Regions from separate parts of the Bacillus thuringiensis genome, predicted to be linked through region 2. Evidence: riboswitches for the same ligand, from Rfam matches in the RefSeq annotation. Region 2 holds a riboswitch; the other holds the start of a gene.

Region 1 (3,428 bases), 140 kb from region 2:
AATCAGGTGTTCTATATGTATATACATGTTGAGCTATAATCTATCGTTATATGTTTCAACGTAGTAGACATTATATTTTGATGGTGAAATATTTTGTTTCTTTGATTATTTAGAATATTAACACTGGAAAGAACTATATGTCAATAATAAAAATAGAATGTTAATTTCTTGGAATAATATATTAAAAAAGTAGATTCTCTTGTGTGAGAGAACCTACTTTTAATATATTTTGCTAAAAAAACAATTGGTGAGGGCTAATAATAAGTGGGGATGAAGAACCCCCACTTATTACGGTTTTACTTTATTTTTCAATTTTTGCCCACTTGAAGTTTAATTGACCTGCAAAGTCTACTTGTACAATTCCTTTCACATAAGAACGTTCTAAATAAGATTCGCCTTTTTGGTAAAGAGGAGCGATAACAGTGTCTTTAAATAATATTTTCTCGGATTCTAGTAATGCTTCCCAGCGAGCTTTTTCATCACCAGCTAAAGTTGTTTTCACTTTTGCTATTGTTTCATCGAATTCCTTACTAGAGTAATGATCTAAGTTATAAGGGTTATTCGTTGTAAATAGCTCAAGGAATGTAATTGGATCCGCAAAGTCAGGGCTCCAGCCATCAATTCCGATTTCGTAGTCACCTTTTAATAAAAGCGAAACTTGTTGCTTACGCGGTTGCGGTTTTATATTTACTGTTAAGCCATCTAAATTCTTTTCTAGTTGTCCTTTTAAGAATTCACCAGTTTTCTTATCAAGGTCAGCATCACTCGTTAATAATTCTAATGTTATCTTTTCAGAACCAAGCTCTTGTTTAGCTTTTTCCCATAACTTTTGTGCGGATTTTGTATCAACTTTTGTTAAATCGCCGTTTGCAGTACGGAAGTCTTTTCCTTCAGGTCCTTTTGCAAAGTTTTTTGGAACGAGACCAAATGTTGGTGTAGAGCCATCATTTAATAACGTATTTACAAAGGATTTTCTATCAATTGTTTGATCAATTGCTTGGCGTGCAGAAACGTTTTGAAGTACTTTGTTTTGTTGATTCATACGTAAAAATTGTACGCCTACGTTTGGACGTTCTTTAAAGTTGGCATCTTTTTTATATTTATCAACGAAGTCAGATGTTAGTTTTATACGGTCTAATTGTTTTGACTCGAATAAATTTACTTCTGTTGATTTTTCTTTTACGACGTTAAAATTGATTTCTTCTAGTTTGACAGTATCTTTATCCCAATAGGTAGGGTTCTTCTTAAATTTAAAGCTTTGTTCGTGCTTCCAATCGCTTAGTGTAAAAGCTCCATTGTACAAGATTGTATTATCTTCTAAAGCGTACTTATCACCTTGTGCTTTAAAGAATTCCTCGTTAATTGGTAGAAATGTTGGGAACGCTGTTAAGCTAATAAAATACGGAACAGGACGTTCCAATTCTACCTCAAACGTATGGTCATCAACTGCTTTTACACCAAGTTGGTCGGCTGGAAGTTCTTTATTGTTAATTTTTGTTGCATTTTTAATATCAAAGAATAGAAATGCGTATTCAGAGGCTGTTGCTGGATCTACGGCTCTCTGCCAAGCGAACACAAAATCTTTCGCTGTAACAGGAGTGCCGTTTGACCATTTTGAATCTCGCAGGTGGAATGTGTATTTCGTTTTATCGCCACTTACTTCATGAGATTTTGCAACGCCAGGGACAGGTTTGTTACCTTCACCAAGATTATACAAACCTTCAAATACGTTTCTCATTACTTGACCAGAATCAGTATCTGTAGCACGGGCCGTATCCATTGTTCGTATTTCAGTAGGTGAAGATAAATTTAAAACCTGTTTACTAGGTGCCTCGTCTTTTGCATTTGCTCCGCTTGCTTCGTTTTTATAACTACCGCAACCAGTTAATAAAATACTTACTCCTACAACTGATGCAATACCGGGTACAAACTTCTTTTTCATTTGATTTTCCTCCTAAATAATTAAGTTTGGATGATGATGAGGGAAATGAAAAATAAAAAATCCCTCTTTTCATATTGAGAAAGAGGGATTTTTATGTACAAGTTATGCACCCGTATATAAACGAAGTCCCTCATTCTATCTTTCAAGCATAAAGCTTGCAGGAAGTGGCACAGTATTCAAAATGAACCTGCTGCCGAGGTTTCAAAGGGCCAGTCCCTCCACCTCTCTTGATACAATGAGTAAACGAATAAATTTTATTAATTTTTGTGTTTCTTTGATAATTCAAAATCTTACACCTTGAACAATGAAGTGTCAACCAAATGAAATATAGTTTAAATTTTCAGTTTTCTTAAATAAAAAAACCACTGCATATGGCAGTGGTTTTTCGCTTAGAAGTTAAAGTTATCTGGATCTGGACCAACGCGACGATCTTCATTTAAAGCTTGAATTGCTTTCATATCATCAGCACTTAATTCAAAGTCGAAGATGTTTGCATTTTCAATAATGCGATGTTCTTTAATTGATTTAGGGATTGTTACAACTTCGTTTTGTAAATCCCAGCGTAAAATAATTTGCGCAGTTGATTTATTATATTTTGTCGCAATTTCTTGTAACGTTGGATTATCTAGTAGTTGTCCTTGCATTAATGGTGACCAAGCTTCAAGCTGGATGTTATGTTCTTTACAGAATGCATGTAACTCTTCTTGTGCTAAACGTGGGTGGTATTCCACTTGGTTGACCATTGGCTTAATTTCAGCAATTTCAAATACGTCTTGTAAGTGGTGAATGTGGAAATTACTCACACCGATAGCGCGAACACGGCCATCTTTATAAAGTTTTTCTAATGCTTTCCATGATTCGGTATATTTCCCTTTTACAGGCCAATGTACTAAATATAAGTCTAAATATTCTAGACCTAATTTCTCTAATGTAGTTTCAAATGCTTGAAGTGTTGTTTCATATCCTTGATCGCTATTCCATACTTTTGAGGTAATAAATAATTCTTCACGTGAAACACCTGATTCACGAATCGCTTGTCCAACGCCCTCTTCATTTTGATAGATTGCTGCAGTATCGATGCTGCGGTAGCCATTTTTAATTGCTGCTTTTACAGAATCAATTACTTCTGAACCATCTTCTACTTTAAAAACACCTAAACCAAACCAAGGCATTTTTACACCGTTATGTAATGTTGTATAGTCTTTTAAACTTGTTAAAATCATATTATTTCCCCCTAGCTTTTTTGTTTGTTGCTTCTACTGCTTTTTGAATTGCCTCTGAAAAATTATATTCGTATAAAGTTTTGAGACCCTCAGCTGTGGAACCACCTGGCGTTGTTACTTGTTCGCGGAGGTTAGCTGGATCTTGCGTTTGTTCGAGCATAGAAGCAGAGCCAGAAATCATTTGAATGACAAGATGTTTTGCGGTTTCTTCATCGACTCCATAACTTTTTGTTGCTTCAATTAAGCTTTCAGCAAAGTAATAA
Region 2 (3,428 bases):
ATATGTCATTGCCAAGTCACCAAGACCGCCACCACCGACAAGCCCAGCAACTGCAGAAAATTCAATTAAACCAACTGTCATAAATGTGACACCTAAGATTAATGGTGCTAACGCTTCTGGTACAAGGATTTCAAAAACGATTCTAATTGGCGAGGCGCCCATTGCTTGCGCTGCTTCAATTACTCCTTTCGGAACGGAAACAAGATTTGTTTCAACCATTCTAGCAATACCAATTGATGCGACTAACGTCATCGGGAAAATTGCTGCTGCTGTTCCAATCGTCGTTCCAATAACGCTTCTTGTTAGTGGGCTTAAAGCTACTAAAAAGATAATGAATGGTACCGGACGAATTGTATTAATTATGATGTTAAGAATAGAAAAGACCCATTTATTTTCTAAAAAGTTTCCTTTTCTCGTTACATATAAAAGTAAACCTAGAGGTATACCCAGAATTGTAGCGAATATAAGGGTTACAATTACCATTAAGAGGGTATCCCCCGTCGCATCTAGTATGCGCGGCCAAAATATACTCCAATCAACTCGCATGAGCTTCTACCTCCTTCAGCTGCACTTGCAGTCTTAGATGTTGTAATGCTTTTTGAATTTCCCTCTGCTCACCTTGCAATTCTACAAGCAGATTTCCAAATAGCACATTTTGAAGTTCAATAATATTTCCGTACAGTACATTTACATCAACGTTATAGTTTTTTGCGATATATGATAGTACCGGCTGTCCTGTCTCCTCACCAGTAAATGTTAGACGATAAATTTGACCACCATTTTGAATTTTCGCTAGAACACTTTCTGGTAAATGATCATTAATAACAGAACGTACAAAGTTTTGAGTCGTCTTTGTTTTTGGTTGTGTGAAAACGTCAAACAGTTTTCCTTCTTCAATAACTTTTCCCTTCTCCATTACAGCTACACGGTGGCAAATTTCTTTCACAACATGCATTTCGTGTGTAATAAGAAGAATCGTTAAATTGTATTCTCGATTTACTTTCTTTAATAAGTTTAGAATTTCTGTCGTTGTTTCTGGATCTAAAGCTGATGTTGCCTCATCACATATAAGAATATCTGGCGATGTCGCAAGTGCTCTAGCAATGCCAACTCGCTGCTTTTGTCCCCCTGATAACTGCTCTGGATAATAGTTTGCTTTATCTTCTAACCCTACAAACTTCAGCAGTTCATTCACTCGTTCTTTTATCTCGTTCTTTGGCAATTTCGCTAACTTTAATGGATAAGCAATATTCCCAAACACTGTTCTTGAATTAAATAAATTAAAGCTTTGAAAAATCATTCCGATTCTTTGTCTTAGTTTGCGTAATTCTTTCGTCGATAATGATGTAATATCTTTATCATCTATTGAAATCGTTCCTGCCGTTGGTCTCTCTAACATATTTACTAAGCGTAATAATGTACTCTTTCCAGCGCCACTAAAACCGATAATGCCAAAAATTTCGCCTTTCTCAACTGATAATGTTACATCCTCCACCGCATGAACAGATTGCCCAGCTGATTCATACACTTTACTTACATTGTTAAAAGAAATCATTTTTCCCCCTCCTATATGCTGTAAAAACTTAAAGTAGAGCTTTCGAGGTAAAATAAAAAGTGCCCTCCTTCTTATCAACCATAAAGATAAGAAGGAGAGCACTTATATGTACTCGTTCACATCTTCTCATCTTCCAAGCCTTTATATGGCTTGCTGGAGTTAGCACGGTATTAAAAAACCCGTTGCTGAGGTATCGTAGGGCCAGTCCCTCCACCTCTCTGGATAAGAATGTATCGATTTAATTGTCGTTTAATTAATTCTCATTATAGAACTCAGAATAATAAGAGTCAATACATTTTTTAGAAAAATATTAATTATTCCTTTATTAAAATTTTCAGATGAAAATTCATAAGAAAATAGTAACTTTCAAAGTTATGTAAAATTCTTCTTCCTCATATTTTTAAACAGGAGAATCCTCTCTACGAATTGAATAAATTTATTTGAATATGAAACTCGGAGGAAGATAAATATATGAAAACAGCTCTTTTACTCGTCGATATTCAAAACGATTATTTTCCAAATGGAAAGATGGAATTGCGTAATCCAGTAGAAGCAAGCGAATATGCTAATCAGTTATTACAACACTTTAGAACAAACAGCGAACCTATTTTTCATATCCAACACGTAGCTATAAAAGATGACGCTACTTTTTTCCTACCTAATACAGAAGGTGTACATATTCATGAGAAGGTACGTCCACTTAGAGAAGAAACAGTTATACTCAAACATTATCCAAATAGCTTCCGAGAAACTAATCTTCTAGAGCAATTACAGCGTTTAGACATTGAACATGTCGTCGTATGCGGGATGATGACTCATATGTGTATTGATGCTACAGTAAGGGCTGCATTTGATTTTGGATTTCAATGTACCGTTATACACGATGCTTGTGCTACAAAAGACCTTTCTTTTAAGAACGCTACTATACCAGCTGTTTATATTCACAATACAATTTTAGCTAGTTTAAATGGCGTATATGCAAATGTAATAAGCACGAAAGAATTTTTAGCTACATAAAAAAACACTCCTTTCAGTGAGCAAAACCGAAAAGAGTGTTCCTTGTCGAACCATAGATTTTCTTTCAAATTGTATTATACAGGAAATTCTCAAAATGAATACTAAAAAATATGACTAATAAGTCAACTTTTCTCATCATTTCATTTCTGTTCACATGTTTATCCCGCTATTAATAGGTTTTAGCTCATCCCCTTCAAACGAAGGTAATATGTGGGATTTCAATTTTAAAAGGAGCTCTTCACATTTTGTGAAGAGCTCCTCTACTATTTCTTATAAAGTTTCAGAAGTAGTTTTTGCTTGCATGTGAAGTGCTAAGTAGTCAGGTCCACCAGCTTTAGAGTCTGTACCAGACATGTTAAAGCCACCGAATGGTTGGTAACCTACGATTGCACCAGTACATCCACGGTTGAAGTATAAGTTACCAACGTGGAATTCTTCACGTGCTTTTTCAATATGGTCACGGTTGTTAGTAACAACAGCACCTGTTAAACCGTATTCTGTATTGTTTGCAATTGCAAGCGCATGATCAAAGTCTTTTGCTTTACAGAATGCTACTACTGGTCCGAAGATTTCTTCTTTCATTAAGCGAGCATCTTCTGCAACGTCAGCAACGATTGTCGGTTGGATGAACCAGCCTTTAGAATCGTCCCCTTCGCCACCTGCTAGAATTCTACCTTCTTCTTTACCAATTGCAACATAGCTCATTACTTTATCGAATGCAGCTTGGTCATTAACAGGCCCCATGTTTGTACCTAATACTGCTGGGTTAGCAACTGTTAATTCTTTTGTTAATTCAACAGCACGATTTAATACATGATCATATACATCTTCATGGATTACTGCACGAGAACATGCA

The links. Region 2 has a riboswitch for S-adenosylmethionine ahead of AC241_RS01820 (methionine ABC transporter ATP-binding protein). Riboswitches for the same ligand answer to the same signal wherever they lie in the genome.
Positions count from the first base shown of each region.
Region 1: linked by a shared signal. The riboswitch ahead of AC241_RS01105 (peptide ABC transporter substrate-binding protein) and the one ahead of AC241_RS01820 (methionine ABC transporter ATP-binding protein) in region 2 are both predicted to bind S-adenosylmethionine.

Region 1 covers NZ_CP012099.1:190,986-194,413, forward strand. The annotation lists gene AC241_RS01105 (peptide ABC transporter substrate-binding protein) at 302-1,942, opposite strand; SAM riboswitch class I at 2,075-2,179, opposite strand; gene AC241_RS01110 (aldo/keto reductase) at 2,332-3,165, opposite strand; gene proC (pyrroline-5-carboxylate reductase) at 3,167-3,428, opposite strand, start outside.
Region 2 covers NZ_CP012099.1:332,187-335,614, reverse strand. The annotation lists gene AC241_RS01825 (methionine ABC transporter permease) at 1-546, opposite strand, end outside; gene AC241_RS01820 (methionine ABC transporter ATP-binding protein) at 536-1,555, opposite strand; SAM riboswitch class I at 1,679-1,784, opposite strand; gene AC241_RS01815 (cysteine hydrolase family protein) at 2,027-2,572, shown strand; gene pruA (L-glutamate gamma-semialdehyde dehydrogenase) at 2,843-3,428, opposite strand, start outside.